Regions from separate parts of the Faecalicoccus sp. LCP19S3_E2 genome, predicted to be linked through region 1. Evidence: a T-box and tRNA genes for the amino acid it is inferred to sense, from the RefSeq annotation. Region 1 holds a T-box; the other holds one or more tRNA genes.

Region 1 (15,553 bases):
AGCAGTGTGATCGATGACTGTATGGAAAAAGGCTTGGATGTCACAAAAGGTGGTGCGCATTATAACTTGTCTGGTATCCAGATGATTCAGGTTGCCAACTTAGCGGACTCTTTAGCTGCCATCAAACAGATGGCTTATGATGAAAAACGGATTGAACCACAGGCTTTGGAACAAGCCTTGCAGACAAATTTTGAACACGATGAAGTTATGCGCCAGATGTTGTTGAACCGTGTTCCAAAATATGGTAACGATGTGGAATGGGTCGATGAATTAGGGGCCAAATGGGCACAGTTCTTTAGAGATACACTTAGAAATTATACGAATTATCGTGGTGGTATGTATCATTCCGGTATGTACACAGTCAGCGCCCATGTACCGATGGGACAAAATGTGGGAGCCAGCGCAGATGGGCGATTATCGCAAACACCGTTGGCCGATGGTGGCTTATCTGCCGTTTATGGTCGTGATTTAAAAGGGCCGACTGCTGTTTTAAAATCCGTATCTCGACTTCAAGATGATTGTACGACTAATGGTGGTTTGTTGAATATGAAATTTTTACCGGAATTCTTTGCGACGGAAAGCGGTATTCAGAAATTCTGTAATTTACTTCGTACCTTTGTCGATTTGGAAATTCCGCACATTCAGTTTAATGTGGTTCGAAGAGAAGATTTACTGGCAGCGCAAAAGCATCCGGAACAATATAGTTCACTGACAGTACGTGTGGCCGGTTACACAGCTTACTTTACCGAACTGGCTGGGGATCTTCAAAATGAGATCATCGCAAGGACATCCTATGACAACATCTAAGCTTCGTGTCTTTGATATTAAACGCTTTTCCACACATGATGGCATTGGCATACGAACGACAGTATTTTTAAAAGGCTGTCCCTTGCGTTGTAAATGGTGCCAGAATCCGGAAGGACTTTTACCGACTGCTCAGGTTTTATATATGGAAAATAAGTGTATTCACTGCTTGAGTTGTCTAAATGCCAGCAAGAGGCAGGGAATTGAAGTCAAAGACGGAAGAATTTGTCTGCATCGTGAAAAAAAAGAAGATTGGAATGCTATTGTAGATGCCTGTCCGACACGTGCACTGCAGTTTGATTCAAAGGAATATACGATCGAACAGCTTCTGACAGAAATCAAAAAAGATGAAGCTTTCTTTAAGCGGGAAGGTGGGGTAACCATATCCGGCGGAGAACCGTTTCTACAACCGGAAGGCTTACTGGCGCTTTTAAAGGCTTGTCATGAAGAAAAGATTCATACGGCCATCGAAACCAGTCTATTTACCGATTCCCAATGGCTGGAAAAGGCTTTACCATATCTGGATCAGATTTATGCGGATTGTAAGTTGTTTGGTGCAAAAGAGCATAAAAAATATACCGGAGTCGATAATGCTTTGATTCTGAAAAATATTCAATTGCTTCTACAATCCGATAAAAAAGAACATGTGATCATTCGTACACCGTTGATTCCAACTATGACCGCTACAAAAGAAAATATTGCCGCGATTTCCAAGTTTTTGGTTTCTGTGTATCCGGATGTGCACTATGAGATTTTAAACTATAATCCTTTGGCTCAATCGAAGTATGCCTATTTAGATATGGACTTTTGTTTCAAAGAGAATCCCAACCTCTATAACAAAGAAGTCATGGAATCGTTTTATAGTGTAGCAAAGGAAAACGGCATTCGTAATCTTGTGATTGAATAAAAAATGTTTGAAATTTACAAACAGATTATGTACAATATCTGCAATGAGGGAGTAGTCTAGCATTGCTTGATTGTTCAACATACCCGAATGTAAATTCTGGACAATCTTAAAGACAAGACTCATTAAGGACGCAAGGTCTTTAATGGATCTTGTCTATTTTTATTGTAAAGGAGAAAGTTATGTCAATCTATAATCAGACACAAAAGGAAGTTCTTGAACAATTATCCACTTCGATGGAAGGTCTCTCCAATGAAGAAGTAAAAAAACGACAGGAACAATACGGATTAAACCAGATGAATCAGAGCAAGCCGAAAAGTCCGGTCTTGATCTTTTTAGAACAATATAAAGATCTATTAGTTATCGTATTGATCTGTGCGGCTTTGATATCTGCCTTTTCCGGTGAATATGTCAGCACGGCTGTTATTTTAGTGGTTATCACGATCAATGCGATCCTGGGAACGATTCAAACCTTGAAGGCCAGAAAATCACTGGAAAGCTTACAAAAGCTTTCCACACCCCATGTCAAAGTATTACGCAACGGGCAAATGGAAGAAATATCCAGTGATCAGTTGACCATTGGTGATATTGTCTGTGTAGAGGCCGGAGATGTGATCGAAGGCGATGGACGTATTTTAGAGGCAGCGAATTTGCAGATCAATGAAAGTGCTTTGACCGGTGAATCTTTACCACAGGAAAAAACGACTGAGTCTTTAAGTGGAGAACAGCCTTTAGCCGATCAGACCAACATGGCTTTTTCCAGCGGATTGGTTACCAATGGTACCGGAAAATATGTTGTATCTTCCATTGGAATGGATACACAGATCGGTCATATCGCCAGCATGATCGAAAATGCACAGGAACGTAAGACACCATTGCAGAAAAGCTTAGATGAATTTTCTGTTAAACTCACCATCAGCATTTGTGTGATCTGTGCCATTATTTTAGCCATTAATGTCTTTTTAGCGCATGAAAACGTATTGGATGCTTTGTTGATTGCGGTGGCCTTAGCTGTTGCAGCTATTCCGGAGGCTTTAGGATCCATCGTTACGATCGTGCTTTCTATTTCAACCCAAAAGATGGTCAAGGAAAATGCGATTATCAAGCAGTTAAATGCTGTGGAAAGCTTAGGATGTGTTTCTATTATCTGCTCCGATAAGACGGGAACATTGACACAGAATAAAATGAAGGTCATGGATGTCTTTGCCAATCAGGAAGCTTTTCCACCGGAAACTTTAGATGCCGATGATCATTGTCATGACGTTTTATTGAAAGAATGTCTATTATGTAACAATGCGATTTATCGAGAAGATGCACAGATTGGGGATCCAACGGAGATCGCTTTGTTGGAGCTGTTTGACAATTATGGTAAAAAAGATGGCGATTATATAGTTGAAACCGAACGTATGGATGAGATTCCATTTGATTCGACTCGTAAGATGATGTCCATCAACTCAAAATCACACCTTTATACCAAAGGTGCTGTGGATGAGCTGTTAAAGCGTTGTACGCAAATCTTGATCCATGATCAAAAACGTCCAATTACAAGTGAAGATAAGGAAGTCATCCTGTCAAAGAATGAATATTATGCCAAAAAAGGGTTGCGTGTCTTAGGTTTTGCCTATAAAAATATGGAACCAAAACCGCTTGATTTTGCCGATGAAAGCGATTTGTGCTTTGTAGGTATGGTGGCCCAGATGGATCCGCCTCGTCAAGAAAGCAAAGATGCGGTTGAAAAATGTCGTATTGCCGGTATCAAACCTATCATGATCACAGGTGATCATGCGATTACTGCCCAAAGTATTGCCACAGAGATTGGTATATTTAACGAGGGTGATGTGGTCTTGGAAGGTTCGCAATTAGAAAAGATGAGTGAAGATGAACTGGATGCGATCTTACCAAAAGTTTCTGTATATGCTCGTGTGGCACCGGAACACAAGATTCGTATCGTCAAGGCATGGCAGAAACGAAATGAAATCGTAGCCATGACCGGAGATGGTGTCAATGATGCCCCGGCACTGAAACAAAGTGATATTGGTGTTGCCATGGGAATTACCGGAACAGAGGTTTCCAAGGATGCCGCCAGTATGATCTTAATGGATGATAACTTCTCTACGATCGTAAAAGCGGTCATTACCGGACGAAACGTCTATACCAATATTAAAAATGCCATTACGTATTTATTGTCAGGAAACTTCTCGGCCATTTTGGCGGTTGTTTATACATCTGTATTATTCTTGCCAACACCATTTACGGCTGTGCATTTGTTGTTTATTAACTTGATTACAGACTCCTTACCGGCCATTGCGATCGGTATGGAAAAAGGCTCAGATGATATTTTGAAACAAAAACCTAGAAAGAGTGATGATTCCATCCTGAATTCAAAAACGTTGATCCAAATTGGTACCGAAGGTTTGATCATCTTTGTCTTTGTGATGACTGCCTACTATTTAGGAAATGAAGTCAGTCCGGCGTTGGCTAGTACCATGGCATTTGCGACTTTGTGTTTATCTCGTTTATTCCATGGTTTCTCCAGCCGTTCCGCATTGCCTTTATATAAGCTTTCTATCAATGTCTATAGCTGTTTAGCCTTTGTTGTCGGAGCCGGTTTATTAATGTTGATTTTATTAGTTCCAGGTTTACACGGACTCTTTAGCGTTGCACAAGACCTGACTTTACAATATATCGGTTTGATCGTTCTCTGTGCTTTTGCTTCTTTTATCTGTATTCAGCTATTACGCATTATTAAAACAACAATTAAGAAATAACACTTTGAGGTGATTTGTCACCTCATTTTTTATACAATTTCATAAAAAACAGGATAGTTTGAAGTCTATCCTGTTTTTAGATTATTGACAATCTTTTAAGATATGGTGAATTTCTTCCGTTGATTTTTGTATAGCTTTGGCAATCTGTCCTACAGACATTGTTTGGGATAACGTTTCAATCATATTTCTCTGTTCTTCCAATCTGCCTAGTTCACGTCCTTTTTGCAAGGCTTCTTCACGGGCCCATTTGATTCGTGCATTTTCCATTCGAATGCTGTCATTGATACTCAACTGTTCGAATTCTTCATTGAGCTGATCGATCCATTCCTGGCTCATATACTTGATGATCTTGTCTGCCATGGCGATTTCTTCTTCCTGCTTGATTACTTCTTTGATTATAGACTGTTTTCCTTCGTCTTCAAAGTATTTCAGAAAGAAACTCCACTTTTCAAGTAAGCTCATGTCTTTTACATCCATCAAAGGAACTTTGGGAAGCTGAACAAAGATCAGCTGCATTAACTGTCCGGCATATTTTAAAGCCTGTCCTTTCCAGTTTCTTTGTTCAAACTGTTCCACCAGCTCTTCATATTCCGGAGAAATGATAAAATCCGTGATCACGCTTTGATAAACCAGATGAAAATTCGAATAGGGTTCGCCTTCTTTTAGGACTTGTCTGGATGCTAAACGAATCTCATAATAGAACATGCGATAAAAGAATTCTTCTGGATCGTAAACCACCTGCATTTCGATATTGGCCAGACGACCATCATCAAAAGAGACAATAAGATCCATGCGGGGATGTTTCTGATGGACAATCTCGGAAGTCAGTTCACTGTTCATGACTTTAACAGAAGAAACCGGCTGTTTGAGAATGGAACGGAGCAGGGAACAAAGTGCGATCTGGCTTTCTTTCGTATCGGAACCAAAGACGGACTTAAAAGCCATGTCGTGTTTTAAATTCAATTTCGATGGCATAGAAACCTCCTTACTATCAGCTATCAAAACAAAGCAGTAAAAGAAGGCAAGTAAAAACAGATTTCACATACTAGCAACAATAGCCTCACTATTAGATACGAAATAAATCAGGAAAACTATTAAAAATTTCAATACTTTTTTGAATGATTTAGACTTTGTGCAGATACTTCTCTTTTTTTGTGTTCATTTTGATGCATAACTGGCGCATAATAAGGGTTGCTTTTTCAATTGTTTTTTGTATAATTTAACTACAGCTAAGAAGAGAAAGAGTACATAGTGTCTTTCTTTACAGAGAGCGACTGTTTGGTGCAAGGTCGCAGGAAAGTCTATGGAATACACCTTGGAGCTTCATCATGACGTATGTCTGCGTTAAAGACTAGAGTGCATACTTTTTGTATGAAGTAAGGTGGTACCGCGTTGATAACGTCCTTATAGAGGGCGTTTTTTTTATGGAGGAAACAAAATGAAGTTATTTGATGAATTAAAGTGGCGTGGTCTTGTCGATAATGTGACAAGCCCGGATGTAGAAGATGCCATCAACAATGAACAGCTGACCTTTTATATTGGAACCGATCCAACAGCAGATTCTTTACATATTGGACACTACAGTTCTTTGTTAATGGCGAAGCGTTTACAGATGCATGGACATCATCCTATCATGCTGGTTGGTGGTGCTACCGGTTTTATCGGTGATCCAAAGGCTACCGGCGAGCGTAATATGTTAACACCGGAAGTATTACAGAAAAACTATGATGCCCTGCATGCGCAGATTTCAAAACTTTGGGGCTTTGATATGGTCAACAATTTGGACTGGACAAAAGATATTACGATCATTGACTTTTTGCGTGACTATGGAAAACTGTTTAACGTCAACTATATGATCAACAAGGAAACGGTAAAGAAACGTCTGGACAGTGGTATTAGCTACACCGAATTCTCTTATATGATCTTACAGAGTTTAGATTTCTATACGTTATATAAGACCAGAAATTGTACGATGCAGATTGGTGGCCAGGATCAATGGGGAAATATCACCTCCGGATTGGAACTGATTCGTAAAAAATGTGGTGCGGATGTCAAATGTTATGGCTTGACGATGCCATTGATCACAAAAGCCGATGGTACAAAGTTTGGTAAGAGTGAAAGTGGAACGGTATGGTTGGATCCGAAAAAGACCAGTCCGTATGAATTGTATCAGTTCTTGTTCAATACCGAAGATACAAAAGTCATTGAATATTTGAAGAAACTGACGTTCTTGACCAAAGAAGAAATTGATGCTTTGGAAGTTTATTTAAAAGAAGAACCGCATAAACGCGAAGCACAGAAAGCTTTGGCCAGTCAGGTCGTTAAAGATCTTCATGGAGAAGAAGGATTAGACAGTGCATTAAAAATCACCAATGCGTTATTTAGAGGTTCTTTTTCGGAGTTGAATGATGCGCAGAAATTAGAAGCTGTAGCACAGATGGATCAGATTGAATGTCCTTGTGGTCTGATGTTGGAGGATGTACTGATTCAAACACACATCGCTTCCAGTAAACGAGAAGCACGTGAATGGATCAAGGGAAACTCGATTTCCATCAATGGAAATAAGGTGAATGACCCACAGATGTTGATTGCACAGGGAAATTGTTGTGTGCAAGATTATATGATCTTACGTCGTGGTAAGAAAAATTACTATTGTGTCAAAATGAAAGAGCAGGAAAACTAATTCCCGCTCTTTTTTCCTTGCCATGTGTTTAATGCCGCCATTTTTTTATCGATTTCATTGGTCACGATCGTCTTTTTGATGGTCCATAAAGGAGCAATCAGATCTTTGGCCATTCCATCTCCTGTCAATCGTTCTACGATGCAGTCATAAGGTAAAATTTCCAGTTGTCTGACTACCACATCCACATAGTCTTCTAAGGAAAGTAACGGAAATGGATGCTCCTGGTATTGTTTTGCCAAAACGGTGCCTTCGATGATATGTAACATATGAATCTTGATCGCATCAAAAGGATGTTTGCCAAGCTGTCGCACCGTATCGATCATATCTTCTTTGGTTTCACCGGGTAAGCCATTAATGATATGTACACAGGTCAAAATGGGAGCATCTTTTAGCTGTTCCAATGCATCCCAAAGCTCTTGTGTTGTATGAAGCCGATTTAAACGTTCCATAGTCTTATCATGTGCGCTTTGTAAGCCTAGCTCGATCCAGGTTTCTTTTTCTTTAGCTTTTTCAGAAAAATAATTGATGATTTCCGGGTTTAGACAATCGGGTCTTGTCGCAATACAAACTCCTAAAACATCGTCACGGGCATAAAAGGGATCATAGATTTTTTGTATCGTCTTCAAATCGGCATAGGTGTTGGAGTAAGATTGAAAGTACGCAAAGCCTAAACAACCCGGCCATTTTCTTTGCATTCGCTCTAAGCCAAGTTCATATTGAGTTTCCAAACTGTCCAAAAAGGAAAGGATACTGTCACCGCTTCCTTTTCCGGAACAAAAGGTACAGCCGCCAAATCCTTTGGTACCATCTCGATTGGGGCAGGTAAAGCCGCCATTCAAGGGAACCTTGGCTACTTTTTGATGATACTTGGTCTTAAAATAATGATTGATCGTATAATATCGTTTATTGTCATGAGAGTGTGTATAAGAATTGTTCATTGTCATCACCTTGCACATCCTATCATATTTCGATCAGAAATGACAGCTTGTTGAAAAAGACAAAACACACTAAAAAATATAATCTTTGATTTATTCGATAGATAAAGGCTTTCCAGCTCAAAACAATGAGTCATGCAGAATTTATGCTACACATTTTGATTAGGATATGATATCATGTCTAAGCATTAAGGGGACATAGAGAGTGGTTTTAGGAGGCTCAGTTATGTCAAATTTTTTTTCTAAGGACCATAATAACATTCCTAAATACGCCTTAAAGATGACAAAACAAAAGGGAATACGAATGCGGGTTACAGCCAGAGGAGAGTTGGTTGTGCATGCCAATCCGTTTTGTACAAAAGAAATGATCGATAAATATGTAGAACGTCATTTGGATGAAGTTTATTTTAAAGCCAAAGTGCCAACGGTCCGGCTTTTTGGGAGAAGTTTTCAGGTCAAAAAAATCAAAGGAACGACCAGTCATGTCACAACTTGTGAGGATGAACTGATTATACAGGCAAAAGATGAAGCGAGCATGGAAAAGGTTTTCCAACAGTTTTTACGGGCAAATGCCAAAGATGTATTGTGTGATATCTCGGAAATGATCTTTTATCGTTTTCAAGAGTATTCCATTACTATGCCTAAGGTCTTGATTCGAAAGATGACAAGCAGCTGGGGCATCTGTCATCCGGAAACAAATTCGATTACGTTAAATGCGGAGTTGATACATTACCCGGTTGAATTTATCGAATATGTTGTTTGCCATGAATTTATTCATCTTTTACAACCGAATCATTCACCGGCATTTTATGACATCTTAAAAAAAGTGATGCCGGATTATAAACGGCGGATCGATCTGATTGAAACCAATAATGAAAAGCAGTATCTCATGTGATACTGCTTCTTTTTTATAATTCGCGTCCGATAACTTCGGCAATTTTTCTTCCTTTTTGAACCAGATTGGCATATTTTTCCGGTTTTAGGCTTTGGTCTCCATCGCTCCATGCACATTCTGGATTGTCGTGTACTTCTATGATCAGGCCATCGGCACCTGCGGCAATCGCAGCTAAAGATAGTGATTCAATCAGTTTCCAGTCACCGGCGGCATGACTTGGATCGATAATGATTGGCAGATGCGTTCTTTCTTTGATAATAGGAATGACCGCAAGATCCAAAGTGTTTCTTGTCATAGTCTCAAAAGTTCGTATTCCTCTTTCGCAAAAGATCACATTTGGATTTCCTTCAGACATGATATATTCGGCAGCCATGATCCATTCATTGATCGTGTTGGCCAATCCGCGTTTTAGTAAAACCGGTTTTTTGGTTCGTCCAACGGCTTTCAATAGATCGAAATTCTGCATATTTCGTGCTCCGATCTGAATGATATCCACGTTTTGAACAAATTCATCCAAGTGCTCTACGGCCATCAATTCACTGACGATCGGAAGGCCAGTCTGTTCTCTGGCGATACATAAATCGTTGACTCCCTCGGTTCCTAATCCCTGGAAAGCATAAGGGCTGGTTCTTGGCTTATAGGCACCTCCTCGAAGCATATCGGCACCACATGCTTTGACTTCCTTGGCAATGCGTGTGATCTGCTCTTTTCCTTCAACACTGCAGGGACCGGCAATCATGACGATCTTTTTGCCGCCAATGGGAATGCCATTGACATCGATAATGGTATCTTCCGGATGAAACTTCCGATTGACCAGCTTATAAGGTTCATCCACTCGCTGTACATTGGCAACGATGGGGTTGGCCATGACATTCTTCTCATCGACTTTTGAGGTATCCCCAACTAAACCAAAGACATTGTAGTTTTCTCCGTAAATCACAGTGACCTGCAATCCCATGTTTTCAAAACGATGGATCAGCTGATCGATTTTTTCTTGTTGGGCTTCTTTTTTTAAGGTAATGATCATATAGTTTTTCCTCCTGTACAAATTAAATCTTGTATATGGTCTTTTACTTTTTGAATACTTGTTTGGGCAATCGTATCTAAATCGGTATTGTTTACGATTTGAATGTCACTATATTGAAGATAGTAGGGCATGCGTTGATGATACATGTCTTCCACCGCTTTTTGACTGCTGGAAAGAGGACGTGTGGGATCATTGGATTCCAACTGATCTAAATCACGATCCAGAAAGATCAAAACACCATTTAATCGTAATGCATCGATGTTGATTTTGCTTTTGATGATGCCACCTCCACAGGCAATCACCAGATTTTGACTGGCACTGATACGTTTTGTAACTTTAGTTTCCAGTTCTCGAAATACAGCTTCTCCGGTTTCGGCAAAGATTTCCGGTATGGTTTTCTGTGCTTCTTTTTCGATTTCTTCATCCAGATCGATAAATTTCTTTTGGGAAAGCTGTGCTACTTTTTTTCCTATGGTACTTTTACCACAGCTAGGCATCCCGATAAAAACCAGATTCGTTTTTTCCATCAATAAATCAAATAAGATTTGATCGATCACTTTTTGCGGTGTCGTATCTTGTAGAAAATGTTCTTTGGCACGAATAGCCTGTACGATCAACATTTCCATTCCTGCTGCATACAACAATCCTTTTTCTCGGGCCTGCAGACAAAGCTTGGTACAGATTGGATTATAGACAACATCCAATACCGCTTTACACTTCGGAAAGTCGTTTAAATCAACAGCCTGTTCATCGATATGAGGATACATACCGACAGGCGATGTGTTGATAATGATATCCGCATCGCAATGGTTGGCATAGACTTCCTTGTAGGAAATCGCATCATCTTTTGGATGACGGGATACACAAAGAATCTGTTTGGCGCGATGGTTTCTGCAGACGGCTTTAATAGCTGCCGCAGCACCGCCATTTCCTAAAACCAATACTTTTTGATACTGGATGGGAATATGATGATGACGAATCATATAATTAAATCCATCATAATCTGTATTGTATCCATAAAGCTTTCCATCACGATTGACGATCGTATTGACAGCGCCGATAGCTTTGGCATGTTCATCTATAAAATCCAAATAGGGAATGACTGTCTTTTTATACGGAATTGTTACATTGATGCCTTGAAACGCTTTTTTACGCATAAAATCATCGAGCTGTTCTTCGGATAAAGGCATTAGATCATACGTATAATCAGCCAGCTTTTCGTGAATGATCTTGGAAAAGCTGTGCGATAGTTTTTTTCCGATCAATCCATACTCGCTCATTGTAAAACCTCCTTGAAGTAAATAAAAAAGCATCATGTGAGAAATGCCATGATGCTTAAAAGCCCCGAAAAAAGAACCAGTTTGTTAAAAAATGGCTTTTTCAGGGCTATTTAAAGGTATACATAAAATAAGAAACAGAATTAATATTTTTCATAAGTTTTCACCTTATGAAAATAATTTACAATACAACGTTGTAAAAATCAAGGAAAAACTGACAAGATTCTATATTTTTTGGTACACTAAAAAAGGTGATAGAAATGAATGCAATACAATGGAACAATAGAAAGCCAAAGATTTGTATACCTGTTATGGAGGCAACCGAAGATAGGATCCTTCAACAAGTGGAAACAATACGCGCTATGGATATCGACCTTGTTGAGTGGCGAATCGATGCCTTTCAACAAATAAAAGATTTAACAAGATGTATAGAGATTGCCAAAATGATAAAAGAACGTCTTGACGGGTTGGGATTGTTGATTACGTGTCGAACGAAACAAGAGGGCGGATGCCTTGATTACACCGATTCATTTTATAAAGAATTATATCAACGGATTTGCAAAGAACAAGTCGCTGACTTGATCGATTTGGAATACGATCGGGGAAAAGATGTCTTTGATCGGTTGTTGCCGATTGCCAGAAAAAATCAAATCCAGGTTATCGCATCGCATCATGATTTTAATAAGACGCCTTCAAAAAAAGAAATCATGGAAAAATTGAACTGCATGAGACAAACGGAGGCGGATATTATTAAAATGGCCTGTATGCCAAGATCAAAAGAAGATGTCTTTGTATTGATGGAGGCAACTTCTACTTTTAAAGAACACTATCCGGATATCGTGCTTGTGACAATGTCCATGGGCAGACAAGGAATGCCATCCAGAATTTTGGGAGAATTTATGGGAAGCTCTCTGACTTTTGCATCGGCCGGTACTCAAAGTGCACCGGGACAAATTGATGTGGATGTTATGCATATTTTGATTGATACATTGCATAAGATACAAGAATAAGCTATGAGGACAATGAATAAAAAAGAGCCTTATAGCCAATGTCATTAAGTTAAGAAAATGAACACTTTGAGGAGCACACAAAATGTGTGCCTCTCTTTTTTTATCAAAAAATCAAACAAATATATTGACAAACATTGAAAAGAATGCGGCCTATTATTCATAAAACATGAATAATAGGCCAATTGTTTATAGGTATACGATTTTGGAGGTACTTATGAACATAAAGATTTGGTTATTCTCTGGATACTCCTTCTGCTTCTTCTTTTATCCAAGCTCGTGATAAGATCCGACCCGATGCATTTCATACACTTTTGGATGAAGCCAATCCAACAACACTGAATGTTGGAGATCTCAAAGGTTTTGGCGCAACCATTGTAACGGAAGATGCGACCAACAAGCTCATCAAGATCGAAAGCTCTGATCCGGAAGTCTTAGAAGTTATTCGTACCAATGCAGGTGATCATTATACTTATACACTGCATGCCTTGAAACAAGGTACAGCTACATTAACGATTACATCGAATGGAAATACGGCGCAGGGACAGCCGGTGACTAAACAAGTGGAAATCACGATTAATGAGGCGGTTACTTCCAAAGAAGAATTAGAAGCGAAAATTGAAGAAGCAAATACGATCTTAGAAAACGAAAATCTTTATACTAACACATCGTTAGATGTATTAAAGAACGCTTTAAAACCGGCCAATGATATCGATCAGAAAGAAGATGCAACACAAACAGAAGTCAATGCACAGGTCGTACAGCTCTTTAAAGCTATTCAACAGTTAGAGTATCGCGGTTCTAATGAAGGACAGCCAGACAGTGAAAATCCAATTGCGGTCGATCCGGAAAACGTGACAGCGACAACATCAGCTTCAGAAGGTCCGGTTGGCGATGCCTTTGATGGAAACCCGGGAACATACTGGCATTCCGGATGGGAACAGGGTACCGAAAAGCTGCCACAAAGTGTAACGATTGATCTTAACAATGAATATGATGTGGAACAAGTTAACTACCTGCCTCGTCAGGGCAGTCGAAATGGTGACATCGTCAAATATCAGATTGAAACCAGTGAAGATGGAGAAAACTTTAAACCGGTGGTTGTAGGTACGATTGAAAACGATGGTACTTCCATTGTGGAAAGAACCGAACCGCATAAGATCAAATTTGACAAGACCAAGGCACGTTATGTTCGCATTACGGCTCTGGAATCTTTAGGAAATCAAAATAACCTTTATGCTTCTGCTGCAGAATTCAGTATCTTTGGAGCATTGCATTCTGATGCGATTCCGGCTACTTCAATTGAACTGGATAAAACCGAATTAAAGCTGGATGCCGGCAATACAGAAACTGTTACCGCAACGATCCTGCGGGAAGATACGACCGATAGTATCACCTGGGAATCTTCCGATCCAGCGATTGCCAGTGTAGAAGCCATTACCAGTCGTAGAGCCAGAAGAGATGTCAGTGGTACAACGAATACAAGTACAGTGACGATTACCGCTTTAAAAGCCGGTACGGCAACGATCACAGCCAAAGCGAATGACACGGTAAGTACGACTTTAACGGTGACAGTCGAAAATCCAAAACAGGAGCAACTGTCGGCATTGATTGAAAAGGTCAAAGCTGTTAAATACGAAAATGCTGCTTTACAGGATTATGTCACTTCCGAAATTGAAAAGGCAGAGCAAGCCCTGGATAAAGATCAGGATACCTTACAGAATGCGTATTACGCTTTAGCCGGTGCTTTGTCTGAAAGCGAAGCAATCCAAAAGGATATTGATCAGATCAACAGTTTTAATAGTATGGATGATTCTCGCTATGCACAAAATGATAAGTTTACTTTGTTTAAATAACAGCTGGAATTAGCTAAGAATCTGTTATCTAATCCAGTACAGAATAAAGAATTGATCAAATCGCATGTAGAAGCATTAAAGAAAGGCTTTGCGCAACTGGAAGAATTGAACCGTGAAAAACTAGCAAATGCGATTCAGGAAGCTGAAAAAGTTAATTTAGAAAACTGTGTAGAAGATGATGCCTTGACTGCGTTTAAAACAGCATTAGACAATGCGAAAGCAGCCAATCCACAAACCAATGAAGAAATTGATACATTAGTCAACGCTTTATTGGATGCACAGGCCGGTTTACATTTTAAAGAGGAAGAAGACCTTGCCTCTGTGCAACAAAGAGATTCCATCAGCCATGCGTTGGATGTTTTAAAGAATCTAGATTTGAAGCTTTATTCTGATGAAGATCAGAAGCTGATCCAGAATGCAATTTCTGAGGGTGAAAAGGCATTGGCTAATGATAAGTTATCCAATGAAGAAGCATCGGCAGTGATTGAAACACTGGCTAAGGCTTTAGCAGTAGAACCTAAGGAAGAAGAGCATATTAATGAAAATCTTGCGACTTCACAACAGAAGGATTCAATTCGATCTGCTTTAGATATTTTAAAGGATATCGATCTGGACTTGTATGCTTCTAAAGATCAAGAATTGATCAAAGATGCGATTGCAGCCGGTGAAAAAGCCTTGGAAAATGACAAGCTGACCAATCAGGAAGCCGATGATGTCATTGCGACACTTGCCAAAGCTCTTTCTGTAACACCAAAAGAGGATGAAAAACCAGATACAGAAAATCCGGGAACAAATCCTTCGGAAAATCCAGGCAATGATCCAGATACAGAGAACAGTCAGACCAATTCATCAAATACTGTTACAGTAAATCCAACAGATTCTTCCAAGTCTAATGGAAATACAAAAACAGGCGTACATTCCTTTGTCGGCTTATTTGTCGCTTTGGCTACAACGGCTGCTGCTACGGCCGGTACTGTAACTGTACTTAAAAACAAAAAGATTCGTATTCGCCGTAAAGGAAAGAAATAATGAAGTCTTTTAAAGGCATCATACTGATTCTCTCTTTGATTTTGCTTGTGGGATGCAGTGCGAACAGTTCGCCTGCATCTCCAGGTGAGATCCAAACTATCAATTTAGATCAGGTCGATGAAAAAATTGCAAACCAGGATAGTTTTATCGTGTACTATGCACAATCGGATTGTGGCTATTGCCATGATTTTGATGAAATTCTCAGTGAATTTGTTCCGAATCATCCAATTACGATCTATAAGGTTTTATTGGATCAGGAAGAAAATGCCACACCGGCGGATAATTTAGCCAGAGTGCGTAATTACTTTCCAACCTTTCATGTAACTCCAAGCGTATATTATGTTGAAAAAGGAATTTTTAAATCCGAT
Region 2 (15,553 bases), on a different contig from region 1:
CTAAAGTATTTGAATATTGTTTTTGTAACATTCTTCGATCATATCTTCCGGCCAGATGCTTGCCTGTACTTCACCGATATGAGCTTTCTTCAATAATAACATGCACAATCGAGATTGACCGATACCGCCTCCGATCGTATAAGGCAATCTTTGTTCTAAGATGGCTCTATGGAAAGGAAGCTGTAATCGTTCTTCTTTTCCTTCTTTACGAAGCTGTTCCACCAGACTGTTTTCATCGACACGAATTCCCATGCTGGAGATTTCTAAAGCACACTGTAAAGGTTCATACCAGAATAAGATATCCCCGTTTAACCGCCAGTCATCATAGTCCGGTGCACGACCATCGTGCTTTTCACCGTTAGATAGCTTGTCGCCAATCTTCATGATAAAGACACAGCCCAGTTCTTTGGTGATGGCATTTTCACGTTCTTTAGCCGTATAGGCTGGATATTTATCTAAAAGCTCCTGCGTTGTGATGAAGTGAATTTTATCCGGTAAATGGTTAACCGCTTCTGGATACTTATACCAGACTTCATGCTCCATATGTTTGATGACTTTAAAAATCGTGCGAACATGTTGCTTGAGAACATTTTCTGTTCTTTCTTCTTTTGTCAGTATTTTTTCCCAGTCCCATTGATCTACATAGGCAGAATGCAGGTTATCTAATTCTTCATCTTTACGAATCGCATTCATGTTGGTATATAAGCCTTCATGCAGTTGAAAGCCATATTTCTTTAAAGCCATACGTTTCCATTTAGCTAAAGAATGTACGACTTCTATACGTTCATCACCAATATCCTTCATTGTAAAATGAACCGGTTCTTCAATGCCGTTAAGATCATCGTTTAACCCGGAACGTTTTTCAACGAATAACGGGGCGGAAATACGAAGCAGATTCATCTCTTTTCCAAATTCGTGTTGAAAAGTATCGCGAATATATTTAATGGCTTCCTGTGTCTGACGAACGGATAGAACAGGATTGTAATGCTCTGGAATTGTTAATTTCATAGTCTTTCTCCTTAAAATATGAACTATTATATCATATCAAATGTAAAAATATATGAAAAGTTTCATCGTGTTACATTGACTTACATCTTTTGAAAGAATACAATGTAACCATGACTTATAAACGCGGAGGATGAGATTATGAAAAACTTATTAAAATGTGGTCTTGCGCTGGCGGCGGCTTTCTCTTTGGCAGCTTGTTCAGGTGGAGGCCAATCCGAAGACACAACGAAAATTGGAATCATTCAGCTGGCCGAGCATCCGGCTTTGGACCAGGCCTATGAAGGCTTTATGGATGGTTTAAAGGAAGCCGGATATACAGAAGAGAATACGACATTTGATTATCAAAATGCTTCAAACGATCAGTCAAACTGTGCTACGATCGTGGATAAGTTTGTGAATGATGGTGATGATCTGATTTATGCGATTGCGACACCATCAGCGCAAACAGCAGCTAAAAAAACAAGCGATATTCCTATCATTGTCAATGCCGTGACCGATCCGGCAGCTTCAGGAATCGTTAAGGATAATGAAGAACCGGGAGGAAATGTAACAGGCGTTAGTGATTTAACACCGGTGGAAAAACAAATTGAGCTATTGACACAGATTGTACCGGATGCCAAAAAGGTAGCGGTTATGTACTGCAGCAGCGAGGATAACTCCAAGATTCAGGCTGAAATGGCCGAAAAGGCATTGGACGCTGCTGGATTGGAATGGCAGGAAGCTACTGTAGCGGATTCCAGCTCTATTCAGCAGGTGACAGAATCTTTAATTGGTAAAGTCGATGCGATCTATATTCCAACCGATAATTTATTAGCGGAAGGTATGTCTGCAGTAGCTCAGGTTTCCAATGCGAATGGAATTCCATGTATTGTCGGAGAAAGTGGCATGGTAGAAAACGGTGGTTTGGCAACTTATGGTATTGATTATCATAAACTGGGTGAAATGGCAGCTAAACAGGCTGTAGAAATTTTAAAGGATGGAAAATCACCAGCTGAAATGCCGATTGAATATCTAGATCCGAAAGACTGTGTTTTGACGATCAATAAGAGTGCTGCAGAAGAACTTGGTATCACTATTCCGGATGATTTAGCGGCAAAAGCAGAAATGGTAGAAACGGCAGCATAATCATGAGTATTTTATTGGCTATGCAGGGTGCCTTGAGCCAGGGGATCCTATGGGGATTGATGGCTTTAGGTGTCTATATCACGTTTCGATTATTAGATATTGCCGATTTGACGGTAGATGGCTCTTTTGCGACTGGCGGAGCTGTCTGTGCTGTCTGTCTGGTCAATGGTGTAGATCCGGTCTTGTCTTTGATTTTAAGTACGATTGCCGGATTTATCGCCGGCTTTGTGACAGGTTTTTTACATACAAAATGTCAGATTCCGGCTATTTTGGCAGGAATACTTACGCAAATTGGTTTATATTCGATCAACTTACGAATCATGGGGCGCTCCAACACGCCGTTACTTCAATATGATAATATTTTTGAGGGATTGGAAAACCTGACAGGTCTTTCCAATAACTGGATTGTTTTGATTATTGGATTGATCGTTACGATTTTGGTGATCGTAATCTTATATTGGTATTTTGGAACAGAGATTGGCTCCAGCATTCGTGCGACCGGAAATAATGAGCAGATGGTACGTGCCTTAGGCGTGAATACCAATGTTACTAAAACTTTGGGCTTGATGATCTCCAATGGTTTGATTGCCTTATCCGGTGCTTTGGTCACACAACAACAAGGCTATGCGGATGTGCGTATGGGAATCGGTGCTATCGTTATCGGGCTGGCTTCTATCGTAATCGGTGAAGTAATCTTTGGTTATAAAGGTGCATTTGGAACGCGTCTAACTTCCATCGTTGTCGGCTCTGTAATCTATCGTATCATTGTGGCGGTTGTTTTACAGTTAGGGCTAAATACGGATGATTTAAAGCTTTTGACGGCAATTTTAGTCGCAATAGCCCTGACTGTTCCAATCGTTATGAATAAACACAAACAGCTTTCTATGTATAAGAAGCTGACCGGAAAGGAGCGTTAACATGCTGGAGATCAATAAGGTATCGAAGACGTTCAATCCGGGAACCGTCAATGAAAAGAAGGCTTTGAATGCGATTGATTTAGTGGTAAATGAAGGTGATTTTATTACGATCATCGGTGGAAACGGTGCTGGAAAAAGTACGATGATGAACATGGTTGCCGGTGTATATCCAATCGATTGTGGAACTATTTATTTGGATGGAAAAAATATTTCGCTTTTGGCAGAATACCAGAGAGCGCAAATGATCGGACGTGTTTTTCAAGACCCTATGTTGGGAACAGCTGCCGATATGGCCATTCAGGAAAATCTGGCAATGGCGAATCGTCGAGGCAAGAAAAGAGGCCTGCGCTGGGGTATCACACCTAAGGAAAAGGAAAATTTCCATGAACAGCTAAAGCGCTTAGGATTAGGTTTGGAAGATCGTATGACATCAAAGGTAGGTTTGTTGTCCGGTGGGCAAAGACAGGCTTTAACGTTATTGATGGCTACATTGATCAAACCAAAGCTGTTATTGTTGGATGAACACACAGCGGCATTAGATCCAAGGACGGCGAAAAAAGTATTGGATTTGACGCAGGAAATCGTCAGTGAACAAAACCTGACAACTTTGATGGTTACGCATAACATGCAGGATGCGATTCATATTGGCAATCGTTTGATTATGATGCATGAAGGGCAGATCATTTATGATGTTAAAGGAGAAGAAAAGAAGAAATTAAAAGTTTCGGATCTTTTAAGAAAATTTGAAGAAGCCAGTGGTGAAGAATTTGCCAATGACCGTATGATGTTAGGATAGGAGGAATCGAAATGAAAATTCGTTTTGAAGAAAGAAAAGATCTAAAAGAGAAACCAACCGGAAATCTGGGATTTGGCAAGTATCAGACCGACTATATGTTTGTCATGGATTATGAAGAAGGACAAGGTTGGCATGATGCGCGTATCGTACCTTATGGACCGATTGAATTTGATCCGGCCAGTATGGTCTTACATTATGCGCAGGAAACCTTTGAAGGAATGAAAGCGTACAAAGCCAAAGATGGACGTATCCTGTTGTTTCGCCCGGAAATGAATGCACGACGCTTTATCAATTCCAATAAACGTTTAAGCATGCCGATCATTGAAGAAGATGATTTTGTACAGGCTGTAGAAGAAATCGTTCGTGTGGAAAAAGACTGGATTCCAACAGGTGAAGGCGAATCTCTGTATATTCGTCCATATATGTTTGCGACGGAAAAGGCTATCGGCGTACATCCTTCGCACTCTTACAAGTTTATCATTATTTGTTCACCGGTAGGTGCATATTATCCGGAAGGTGTCAATCCGGTTAAGATTTATGTAGAAGATGAATTTGTTCGTGCGACAGTGGGTGGAACCGGATTCACAAAATGTGGTGGAAACTATGCCGGTTCTTTAGCGGCACAGGTCAAAGCCGAAGCTTTAGGCTATACACAGGTATTATGGTTAGATGGTGTAGAACGTAAATATGTGGAAGAAGTAGGTTCTATGAACGTAATGTTTGAAATCAATGATACGATCATTACAGCACCGACCGAAGGAACGGTTTTACCGGGTGTTACACGTGATTCTATCTTACACATCTTGCGTGACTGGGGTTACAAAGTCGAAGAAAGACATTTGGCCATCGATGATCTGATGAAAGCCGGACATGATGGTACATTACAGGAAGCCTGGGGAACCGGAACCGCTGCTGTTATCAGTCCGATTGGGGAATTGTATTATAAGGGTGATGTCGTGCAGATCAACGACTTTAAAACCGGTGCTTTGACACAAAAGATTTATGATACATTAACTGGTATTCAGTGGGGTGATCTGGAAGATACCTACGGTTGGACACATGAAGTAAAATAGAAAGAAGAAGTTCTGTGCAGGCACGGAACTTTTTTTCTACGGGAGAATGTATGGATTATAAAAAGAGGATTCAAAGCAAAGACGGTTATGTAGCGCACTTTACTAAAACACCATTTACCTTACAGGAAAAGACAAGAAAGCTTTGTCAGTCACATGATCAAGATCCTGACAACAAAGAAATCTTACAGACTTTATTTGGTACTTGTTGTGATCATGTCAATATTGCACCGGGATTTCATTGTGATTATGGCTTTAATATTCATTTTGATGGATTTTGTGTCATTAATTATAATTGTGTGATATTGGATACATCACCGGTACATATTGGAAATGGCGTTTTTATTGGGCCGAATGTCACAATAACTTGTGCCGGGCATGGCGTGTTTCCAGCACAGCGAAAAGAAGGAATGAATACGTCCCAACCCATTACCATTGGTGAAAATGTGTGGATCGGAGCTAATTGTGTCATCTGTCCGGGGGTAACGATCGGAAAGGATTCTATCATCGGTGCTGGAAGCATCGTAACCAAAGATATTCCGGAAGGTGTTATTGCCTTTGGCAATCCATGTCGGGTGCAACGCAAGATTACGCAGGAAGATCGCCTGGCATACAGTGAAGGAATGGAAAAAGAATAAATTGAAAATTTCTTTCATAAAAATGTTGCGTTCTTTTCATTTATGGAGTATCCTATAGTAAACCAAGGCGGAAGAGATCAAACAGAAAGATGTGCGCCAAGCGAGTCAGGGGTGGTGAAAGCCTGATCGTAACAGTTCTGCAAATGGACTTCCAAGGGCAAGGTGAAAACGAGTGAGTAGCCAAGACGTGACTTGTACGTTACAACAAGAGAAATGTGATAGCATTTTATATGAGTGGGTATTTTTACCAATACAGGTGGTACCGCAGATCAAGAAACGATTTGTCCTGTGTCAAAGTATTTTGACATGGGACTTTTTTCTTTTATACCCGCGAATTGCTATCCAAACAATGATAAAGAAAAGGAGAAGACAAAATGAAAACTTTATCAAAATTGGCAGCTGCCGCATTGACTTGCAGCGTATTGTTTGGATGTTCTTCATCCGGTTCGGATATTCCGACAGTCGGTGTTTCTCAGTTAGTGAGCCATACTTCACTCAACACGATTCGCGATGCGTTTGTAGAACAGATGGAAACGCTGGGGTATAAAGACGGAGAGACGATAAAATATGATTTTACCGATGCTTCCGGACAGACAAGTAACTTGACTTCGATCATGTCACAATATCAGGATGAAAAGGTTGATGCGATCGTTGCCATTGCCACACCGACAGCGCAGGCAGCGGCTAATGTATCCGATGAGATTCCGGTCGTATTCAGTGCCGTCAGTGACCCGGTTGGGGCAGGATTAGTCAAAGATATGGATAAACCATCCGGCAATATTACAGGAACCAGCGATGAAGTACAGATCGATCAGATCTTAGACCTGGCTAAAGAAATCAATCCTGAAGTCAAGACAGTTGGATTCTTGTACAATGCCAGTGAAGCCAATTCCAAGGCAAACTTAGAAAAGGCAAAGAAATACTGTGAAGAAAACGGATTGACATTACAGGAAGGTACCGGCTCTAACTTAACCGAGCTGCAGAGTGCTGCCAGTGTTCTATGTGAACAAGTGGATATCTTATTAGCACCAAATGATAATACGGTTGCCAGTGGTATGGCAGCTCTATCACAAATTGCACTCGATGCCGGTGTTCCATTCTATACCGGAGCTGATTCCATGGTGCAGGACGGTGGTTTTGCGACGGTTGGTATCGATTATGAAAATTTAGGTAAAGAAACAGCCAATATGGTGGATGAAATTTTAAAAGGTAAAAGTCCTGCCGATATACCGGTAAAGGTCTTTAAAGATGATTTGAATATTTATGTGAACCAAAAGGTATTAGATACTTTAGGAATTATCTTACCGGAAGATATTCAAAATAACGAACATTTAGTGATGATGTAAGATAGGAGTGAGCTTTGTGTCCTTGGCAATACTTGAAAGAGCGTTAGAGTTAGGATTGATCTTTTCCATCCTTTCTCTGGGCGTATATATTTCGTTTCGAATTTTAAATATTCCCGATCTGACAGTAGATGGAAGCTTTACGACCGGTGCGGCTACATGTGCGGTATGTACGGTACAGGGACATCCGATACTGGGACTTTTGTTAGGTTTTTTGGCGGGCTGTGTGTGTGGCTTGATCACAGCATTCTTACAGACAAAAATGAAAATTCATGCGTTATTGGCCGGAATCTTGACCATGACCGCTCTTTATTCCATCAATCTTAGGATCATGTCCGGCTCTCCCAATATTGCCTTGTTGAATACGGATTCCGTGTTTACGATGATTCCGTTTACTTTGTTGGTCCTGGTAGTAATCAGTGTTTGTGTGGGGCTATTCTTATTTGCCTTCTTTAAGACCAATACTGGTTTGATGTTGCGGGCGACCGGCGATAATGAAACGATGGTCAAATCCAGCAGTATCAATGTAGATACCATGAAATTTTTAGGCATGTCTCTATCCAATGGACTAGTTGCCTTATCCGGTGCTTTACTGGCCCAATACCAAAACTTTGCCGATGTGACCGGAGGAACCGGGATGATGGTATTAGGATTGGCTGGTATCATTATCGGAGAAGCGATTCTGCGCAAAAAGACGATTGGTTTTGGCCTTGCCAGTGCCATCGTGGGGGCCTGTATTTATAGGGTGCTTTACACGATTGCCCTGCAGTTTGGCATTCCGGCAACCGATATGAATATGATGTCTGCCATTTTAGTTGCCTTGACTATTTCCATTCCGTATCTAAAGAAAGTGAGGGAAAAAGAAAATGCTTAAATTAGAAAATATATCGGTCATTTTCAATAAAGGCACTTCTTTAGAGAAAGTCGCATTGGAGGATTTCAGCGCTACGATCCAGGATGGTGATTTTATCACGATGCTGGGCAGTAATGGGGCCGGAAAAAGTACATTGTTTAATGTGATTACAGGTGCATTAAAACCGGCGAAAGGAAAGATTTTTCTAGATTCGGAAGATATTACACGACAGAAGGAGCATGTACGGGCTCGCTATATCGGTCGCTTGTTTCAAAACCCGGAGCATGGAACAGCCCCGCATCTAACGGTGGAAGAAAATCTTGCTTTGGCGTATTCTTCCGGGAAATATGGAAAGTTTTCTCTGGCGGTGCATAAACAGGATCGTGCCTATTTTCAGGAAAAGCTGAAAACCTTGGACATGGGCTTGGAAGATCGTTTAAAGACACCGATCGGACTTTTATCCGGTGGGCAAAGACAGGCGGTAGCTTTGATGATGGCTGTGTTAAATCCGCCAAAGATCTTATTATTGGATGAGCATACAGCGGCTCTAGATCCTAAAAGTGCGCAAAAGATTCTGGAAATTACCAATGAACTGATTCAAAAAGAGCATATGACAGCGTTAATGATCACGCATAATATTCAGGATGCTTTGGATAATGGAAATCGTCTGTTTATCTTAAATGAAGGGAAATTGATTCAGGATATGGATTTTGCCCAAAAAAGTCAGTTAAAGCCGGCAGACATTCTAAATTACTATGCGGTTTGACAAACGGTAAAAAACAGATTAGACTAAAAGCACGAGGTATATGAATATGAGTGCAATTGATGAATTGAAATCTATTTCTACAAAAAAACATGTTGTGACCAGTATTGAGTATGACTGTCCATCTCAGGAAAAAGAAGATGAGGTTTTTGATACGGTACAAGGTATCTTAAAACATCATTTGGATGAAGTCGCAAAGATCACATATGATCTGGAAGCAGAAAACAAAGTAAAAGTTGAAGTGACACAAAACTTATAAAATTTTATTGAATTCGTTGAACGATGACAATTCCTGAGAGGGAATTGTCATTTTCTTTAAGAAGATTTTTTATTCATCCGAGAGTAAATAACGGCGATGATCAAAATGATACATCCTGCCAGAACGGTCGGTGTCTTAATAAATACATAAAGCAGAAATAATAGAGCGGCTAAAAAATAAAGAAGCATCGCAATGATATTTTTATTCATACAGACCTCCATTTCTTTTTATCCATTATAAAAAAGGGACTTTGTAAATACAAGCGTATTGTATCTATACGAAATATTAATTTGTAGATAATGTCTTTCTATGATATATTTCATACATGGTTTTTTAAGGAGGTACCTATGATAAAGATGATTCTTCAGGGAATGATTGTTGGTATTGCCAACATTATTCCGGGAGTAAGTGGTGGCACGATGATGGTGGCCATGGGATTGTATGATAAGTTGATTCACTCTATTACTCATTTAAAGAGTGAATTTAAAAGTAGTATGAAGTTATTATTGCCAATTTTCTTTGGTGCTGCTTTGGCTATTGTTATTTTATCCCGCCTGTTTGAATTTCTCTTACAGAACTATCCCATTCCGACGAATTTTGCGTTTTGCGGCTTGATTGTCGGAAGCCTGCCATTTATTTTAAAAAAGGTAAAAGGATCAAATCCCGTAAAATCAAGTAATTGGATTCCTTTGTTGATTTTCTTTGCTATTGTGGTTGGTATGGCTGTTATAGGAGAAGATAGTGGTTCAGCACAAAGGCTTCAAGTGGATCTTTTACAATTTCTTGTTTTGCTGTTTGTGGGAATCATTGCAGCGGCTACCATGGTTATTCCTGGCGTGAGCGGGTCTATGATGTTGATGCTTTTAGGTTATTATGAAACGATTTTATCTTATGTAAATCAAACTGTAGATGCTATTACAAGTTTTGATATACCGGCTTTCATCAACTGCTGTATGGTGATGATTCCGTTCGGTGTTGGCGTTGTTTTTGGTATTTTTGCGATTGCTAAGCTAATTGAATGGATTTTAATGCGTTGGGAAATATCAGCGTATTATGCTATCATTGGTTTGATAACGGCCAGTCCTGTAGCAATCCTATTAAAAACGGACTGGAGTCAATCCTCGATTATGATGATCGTTATAGGTCTGATTACTTTTATTGCAGGATGGTTTGTCGCCAGCAAACTGGGGGATGAATAATCGATAGTAAATGAACTTGCATGTTGAATTTTAGACATGCAAGTTTTTTTATATAAAGAATCGATGAGATTTACTAATATCAGAAATTAGTCCTTAACATATTCAAATTGAATGGGAAAGACTTTCTTTACCAATCAGACAAAAACAATCGGTTTATGGTATAGTGGTTCAAACGAATAAACGAAAGGAATGTAACGATGAAAAAGATACTGATCGTAGAAACCAATATACGCACATATGGAGCAATTGATAAGCCGACCGGTTTATGGTTGGGAGAACTGATTCATTTTTATGATGAAATGGTCAAGATGAACTATGAGGTGGATTTTGTCAGTCCGGCAGGTGGCTATGTGCCTATTGATCCGGTTTCCATAAAATATGCTGATTCTATCGATTATAAATGGTATAAAGATAGAGATTTTATCGATCGAGCTTTGGCAAAGACCCAAAAGCCGCAAGAGATCGATCCCTGTGCCTATCAGGCAATCTATTATACCGGAGGACATGGTGTCCTGTGGGATTTTGTAGAGAATACAGAACTGAAACAGATTGCGGAAACGATTTATGAACAAAAAGGATATATCAGTGCCGTATGCCATGGTGTAGTTGGTTTATGCCTCTAAGTGATGGTAACGGGCACCTCTACTAAAAAATAAACATGTGACAGGCTTTACCAACACAGAAGAGTTGTTAAGCCGGAAACGAAATCTGGTTCCTTTTTCTACGGAAGATGCTCTTAAAGAAAAGGGAGCATTTTATTCAAAGAAAAGATTCTTTACAAGCTATGCGATTGAGGATCAAAGACTGATTACCGGGCAAAATCCATGGTCACCCAGAACTGTCGCAAAGCTGTTGATTCAAAAACTGGAGGAAGTAGTATGAAACATGACATAAAGATTGATGTGCAAAAATGTATAGGATGCAGACAATGTATCAAAGATTGTCCGGAGCAAAATATCAGGCTGATACAAAACAAAGCACAAATTCAATCGCAGGACTGTATGAAATGTGGTCATTGTGTGGCAATCTGTCCACAAAATGCGGTAACGATGACAGGCTTTGATCAAGAACCCATTCAATGCGATCAAAAGGAAATGGATCCTAAAGAACTTTTATACACTATTCAAACAAATCGTTCTGTACGCCAATTTCAGAAAAAAGAGATTCCAAACGATGTGATACAAGATCTCCTGGAAGCAGCTCGTTATATGCCTACTGCCAGAAATATGCGAGATGTGGAACTGATCTTGTTGCAGAAAGAGCGGGAGCAGGCAGAAAAGATTGCCGTACATTTGTTTCGAAAACTTTTAAAAGGGCTGAATTTATTTAGTAAAAGATATAGAGAATTTCTAATTGATGATCATTTCTTTTTCAAAAAGGCACCTTTGGTAATCGTTGTTGTCGGTAAGGATAAAACGAATGCGGTATTGGCGGCTTCGGCCATGGCACTCATGGCCAAAGCACATGGTCTTGGCGTTTTATACAGTAGCTTTTTTACACTGGCAGCTCATACTTCTATAAAGTTGAAGCGAATGTTGAAAATTCCTAAAGGTAAAAAAGTACAGACAACGCTTGTGATAGGGTATCCTTCTATAAAGTATGCACGTGGTGTACAAAGAGAGGCGCTTCATGTCCAAAGTCGATAATTCGTTGCAGGAAGCGTGTCAAAAAAGGATCAAAGATCTCCGTAAAGATTTTTTAAGTTTGCGCACAGTCTTTTTAGCTTTGGGAGATGAAACCAGACAGCTCATCCTTTTAACATTGTTGGAACAAGAGCCAAAGGAACTTCGTGTTAATGAGCTTGCACAACATACCTATCTATCAAGACCGGCTGTATCGCATCATTTACAAATCTTAAAGAATGCCGGTCTTCTTGAATTGCGAAAAGAAGGAACAAAGAACTACTATTCTATAAAGAAAGAAACAATGATTTTTTATCAAATGAAAGAAATGTTCTCTAAAATTGAATGTACTATCAGGGAGAAACAAAACCAAGATCAATAAAATTAGAGTTAATATATAGTTTTTATAGGTATATTCGTATACAATAGATAAAAATCAACAACAAGGAGAATTTTAATGAACCAAAGAAAAGTTGCCTTATTTACTCTATGTACAGGAATTATGATATGTGGTGTTGTTCTATGGATCTTGATCAATAAGCAACAGGAAACAAAGACTGAGACTCCGAAAGGTTGTGAGGAGCACTCCGCCTGCAGTATTGATGAAACGGATAATCAAAAAGACGATTGGTTTATAGCATTAACGATGGAAGATGTGTTACAAAAACTAGAGGATCAGGAAGATGGCGTATATTATTTTGGCTATGAAGATTGTCCATGGTGCCAGGATGCTGCACCGGTTTTAAAAGAAGTGGCACAGGAACATCAGAAAGAGGTTTACTATATTAAGACCAGAGATGAAGATCATAATCTTTTGTATGATGATGAACAAAAGGAAAGAATCATCAATTATTTGGGTGAGTATATGGAAACGAATGAAGATGGTCAGCTTACCTTGTATGTACCGATGGTCGTAGAGATGAAAGATGGAAAAGTAAAGAATTCTCATATTGGAACAGTAGATAGCTATGATCCTAATGAAAGAGAAATGACAGAAGAAGAAACCAAGCAACTAAAAGATATTTATGAAGCATTCTTTAAGGAGTAAAAAAATATCAGCCGATTATAATGGAGTTAGTCGGCTGATTCTATTTATTGGATAGAAAGTGAAATATGGTTTGTATTGAATTTGTCATGAACAGGAAAAAAATAAAAAAGCCTTCATCTAAAGGCTTTCGAGACAATGTGGAGCAGGTGATGAGAATCGAACTCACGTAGTCAGCTTGGAAGGCTGAAGTTCTACCATTGAACTACACCTGCAAAGTGGTGACCCGTGGGCGATTCGAACGCCCGACCCTTTGATTAAAAGTCAAATGCTCTACCAGCTGAGCTAACGGGTCAAAAATAATGGTGCCGACTATAGGAATCGAACCCACAACCTACTGATTACAAGTCAGTTGCTCTACCAATTGAGCTAAGTCGGCACAAAATAATAATGGTGGAGGCTAACGGGCTCGAACCGCTGACCCTCTGCTTGTAAGGCAGATGCTCTCCCAACTGAGCTAAGCCTCCAATTGCCATACAATAATAGCAGATGTTTTTAGGGCAGTCAAGCATAAAATACACTGGAGCAGGTGAGGAGAATCGAACTCCCGTATACAGCATGGCAAGCTGTTGTTCTACCATTGAACTACACCTGCATTTAGTGGCTGGGGTAACTGGATTCGAACCAGTGAAATGCAGGAGTCAAAGTCCTGTGCCTTACCGCTTGGCTATACCCCAAGAAATGGTGGAGGAGGACAGATTCGAACTGCCGAACCCGAAGGAACAGATTTACAGTCTGCCGCGTTTAGCCACTTCGCTACTCCTCCATGTTTAATTGTTGGGGCTAAAAAATGGTGGAGGCTAACGGGCTCGAACCGCTGACCCTCTGCTTGTAAGGCAGATGCTCTCCCAACTGAGCTAAGCCTCCATTCATTTAGCGCTTTCTTATACTAACAAATTCTTTTTTGGATGTCAATTTTTTTCTGAAATTTTCCACAAAATTTTTATATTGGATATCCAGTCCTTTTAAATAAGCCTCTCCAATAGCTTTGTTGTGGGTACGAATCGACTTATAAACAAGCGTATCCTGATAAAAAAGATAAATCGCCGGATCTAAGATCGTATAAGTTTTTCCAAAAACAAATTTTTGACGAATACAGCCAAGTTGATCAAATAAATCTTTATTTGTACTTTTTCCTACTTGAAGACTGGTGGCATACGTATTCAAAAAATTCTGTATGGTTGTGCTTTCATCTTGCGTGAGAATCCATATGGGCAAATGAATTTGGGTAAATAATTCTTCCCAATCCAACCAATAATCCAGATATTGTTTTCCTTTTTCCGTTTCCAAATGCTCTACGATCGTCAAAAGTGTAAAGTCGGTTGGAATTTCCATTTTTTTATTCTCTGAAGAAATGATTTCTATTTTCATGATTTATACATGAATGCGCACTTATAGTATAACATAGAGTCTGACTTTTAACTATGCTATACTTATATTATATATAGAAAGTGATGAAGATTATGATTCGAGTAGGTATTGATTTAGGAGCCGATAAAATTCGACTGGTCATGGAAAACGAAGGTTTGCTCTTTGATGAGGCTTGCATGGTCGCATTAGATCAAAAAGGCAATGTACTTGCCATCGGTGATGAGGCAAAGGAAATGAAAGAATCTTTAGATCAAAAAATCCGTGTCATTTCGCCTTTATCACAAAACAAGATTGACTTTGATGCCTTACATGCTTTGTTGGAACAGCTGATCTATGACTATAAAGTTTTTCGAATGTTTAAGAAGACGGTTCTATTGTTTAGTTATCCGATGGCGCTAAATCGTCAACAAAGAGAAGAATTGAAACAGCATTTATTAGAGTTTGGAGCCTATCGTGTTTATTTTGAACAGGAAATCTGGGTGGCGGCTATCGGTGCGCAGTTAAATCTGTTTATTCCTGTTGCCAGCTGTGTATTAAATCTGGGTTCTTCTAATTGTGATATTGCCGTATTCAGTAACGGGCAGATGCAAAGAAGCAGTCAGTATAAAGTAGCGGGAAGGCATGTTAATTTGCTGATCCAAAAATGGCTGCGTCAAAGTTGTCATATGCAGATCAGCGATTCCATGGCTGAAAAGATCAAAATCAACATCGGGCAGACACAGATGCAGAAACAACCGAAAACCATGTTGGTGCAGGGTGTGAATATGCAAAGTCAAAAATTGATGTCTTTGCAGTTGGATGAAAATATGCTGGTTCCGGTGTTATATCCATTGTGTGAACAATGGGCCAGATGGATCTATCATTTTTTGTCCGGCTTGAGTCCTGAACAACAGGAAGATGTACGCATGCGAGGAATCATTTGTTGCGGCGGGACCATGTTGTTAAAGGGATTGAAGGAAAACCTGCAGAGTTTAGTCAACTGTCCGGTCTATGTAACGGATGATCCACAAAGTACCGTATCACAGGGCTTGGAAATCTTATTGGAGCGTATGGGAGAAAACGATGCTGGAAGATGAGATCTTTAAAAAATATACGGTAGATTGGAACTTGCTTGTATCTTATGGCTTTATCAAAGAAGAAAAGGGATATCGTTATGTCAGAAATCAGGTTCCCGGTTTTAAAGCGATTGTATTTGTGTTTAAGGATGGTCATGTAAAGGGGACGATATGGGATACGGCCTTGGATGAAGAATATGTTAACTATCGAATCGAAAGTCAAAACGGGGCCTTTGTTTCCGAGATTCGGGAAGCATATATCGCATTGTTAAAGGATATACGAGCACACTGTTTTAAGGAAACGCCTTTTGTATCCAGACAGGCCAATCGAATTGCACAAAGGATATTGGAGGAATATCAGGTTAGTCCGGAATTTTTATGGAAGAGAGATCCGCTTAGTGGTGTATTTCGCCATCCTAAGAATGGAAAATGGTTTGGAATCATACAACATATCAAAGCCGATAAATTAAAAGAAAAAGCACCGGGCTT

The links. The T-box of region 1 lies ahead of tyrS (tyrosine--tRNA ligase). A T-box ahead of a tRNA ligase gene usually reads a tRNA of that ligase, here a tRNA-Tyr.
Region 2: it encodes a tRNA-Tyr, which carries the amino acid that the T-box ahead of tyrS (tyrosine--tRNA ligase) is inferred to sense. The anticodon was not compared.

Annotation. Positions count from the first base shown of each region.
Region 1 is NZ_JBQKEP010000003.1:85,457-101,009, forward strand. Features, by position in the region: gene ACTQX6_RS03755 (glycyl radical protein) at 1-807, shown strand, start outside; gene ACTQX6_RS03760 (glycyl-radical enzyme activating protein) at 770-1,711, shown strand; gene ACTQX6_RS03765 (cation-translocating P-type ATPase) at 1,891-4,476, shown strand; gene ACTQX6_RS03770 (Rpn family recombination-promoting nuclease/putative transposase) at 4,558-5,451, opposite strand; T-box leader at 5,699-5,885, shown strand; gene tyrS (tyrosine--tRNA ligase) at 5,915-7,159, shown strand; gene ACTQX6_RS03780 (TIGR01212 family radical SAM protein) at 7,156-8,097, opposite strand; gene ACTQX6_RS03785 (M48 family metallopeptidase) at 8,321-8,989, shown strand; gene aroF (3-deoxy-7-phosphoheptulonate synthase) at 9,003-10,016, opposite strand; gene ACTQX6_RS03795 (shikimate kinase) at 10,013-11,296, opposite strand; gene aroD (type I 3-dehydroquinate dehydratase) at 11,554-12,303, shown strand; gene ACTQX6_RS03805 (discoidin domain-containing protein) at 12,615-14,156, shown strand; gene ACTQX6_RS03810 (hypothetical protein) at 14,208-15,185, shown strand; gene traF (conjugal transfer protein TraF) at 15,185-15,553, shown strand, end outside.
Region 2 is NZ_JBQKEP010000009.1:985-16,537, reverse strand. Features, by position in the region: gene asnA (aspartate--ammonia ligase) at 1-1,008, opposite strand; gene ACTQX6_RS08835 (ABC transporter substrate-binding protein) at 1,147-2,133, shown strand; gene ACTQX6_RS08830 (ABC transporter permease) at 2,136-3,050, shown strand; gene ACTQX6_RS08825 (ABC transporter ATP-binding protein) at 3,052-3,846, shown strand; gene ACTQX6_RS08820 (branched-chain amino acid aminotransferase) at 3,858-4,919, shown strand; gene ACTQX6_RS08815 (sugar O-acetyltransferase) at 4,970-5,554, shown strand; gene ACTQX6_RS08810 (ABC transporter substrate-binding protein) at 5,929-6,900, shown strand; gene ACTQX6_RS08805 (ABC transporter permease) at 6,917-7,771, shown strand; gene ACTQX6_RS08800 (ABC transporter ATP-binding protein) at 7,764-8,516, shown strand; gene ACTQX6_RS08795 (hypothetical protein) at 8,563-8,772, shown strand; gene ACTQX6_RS08790 (hypothetical protein) at 8,829-8,981, opposite strand; gene ACTQX6_RS08785 (DUF368 domain-containing protein) at 9,120-9,971, shown strand; gene ACTQX6_RS08780 (type 1 glutamine amidotransferase domain-containing protein) at 10,169-10,594, shown strand; gene ACTQX6_RS08775 (hypothetical protein) at 10,632-10,853, shown strand; gene ACTQX6_RS08770 (nitroreductase family protein) at 10,850-11,617, shown strand; gene ACTQX6_RS08765 (ArsR/SmtB family transcription factor) at 11,601-11,975, shown strand; gene ACTQX6_RS08760 (transporter accessory protein) at 12,051-12,641, shown strand; tRNA gene ACTQX6_RS08755 (tRNA-Gly) at 12,780-12,853, opposite strand; tRNA gene ACTQX6_RS08750 (tRNA-Lys) at 12,858-12,933, opposite strand; tRNA gene ACTQX6_RS08745 (tRNA-Thr) at 12,942-13,017, opposite strand; tRNA gene ACTQX6_RS08740 (tRNA-Val) at 13,030-13,105, opposite strand; tRNA gene ACTQX6_RS08735 (tRNA-Gly) at 13,160-13,233, opposite strand; tRNA gene ACTQX6_RS08730 (tRNA-Gln) at 13,240-13,315, opposite strand; tRNA gene ACTQX6_RS08725 (tRNA-Tyr) at 13,321-13,404, opposite strand; tRNA gene ACTQX6_RS08720 (tRNA-Val) at 13,430-13,505, opposite strand; gene ACTQX6_RS08715 (hypothetical protein) at 13,512-14,009, opposite strand; gene ACTQX6_RS08710 (rod shape-determining protein) at 14,102-15,085, shown strand; gene ACTQX6_RS08705 (MmcQ/YjbR family DNA-binding protein) at 15,072-15,553, shown strand, end outside.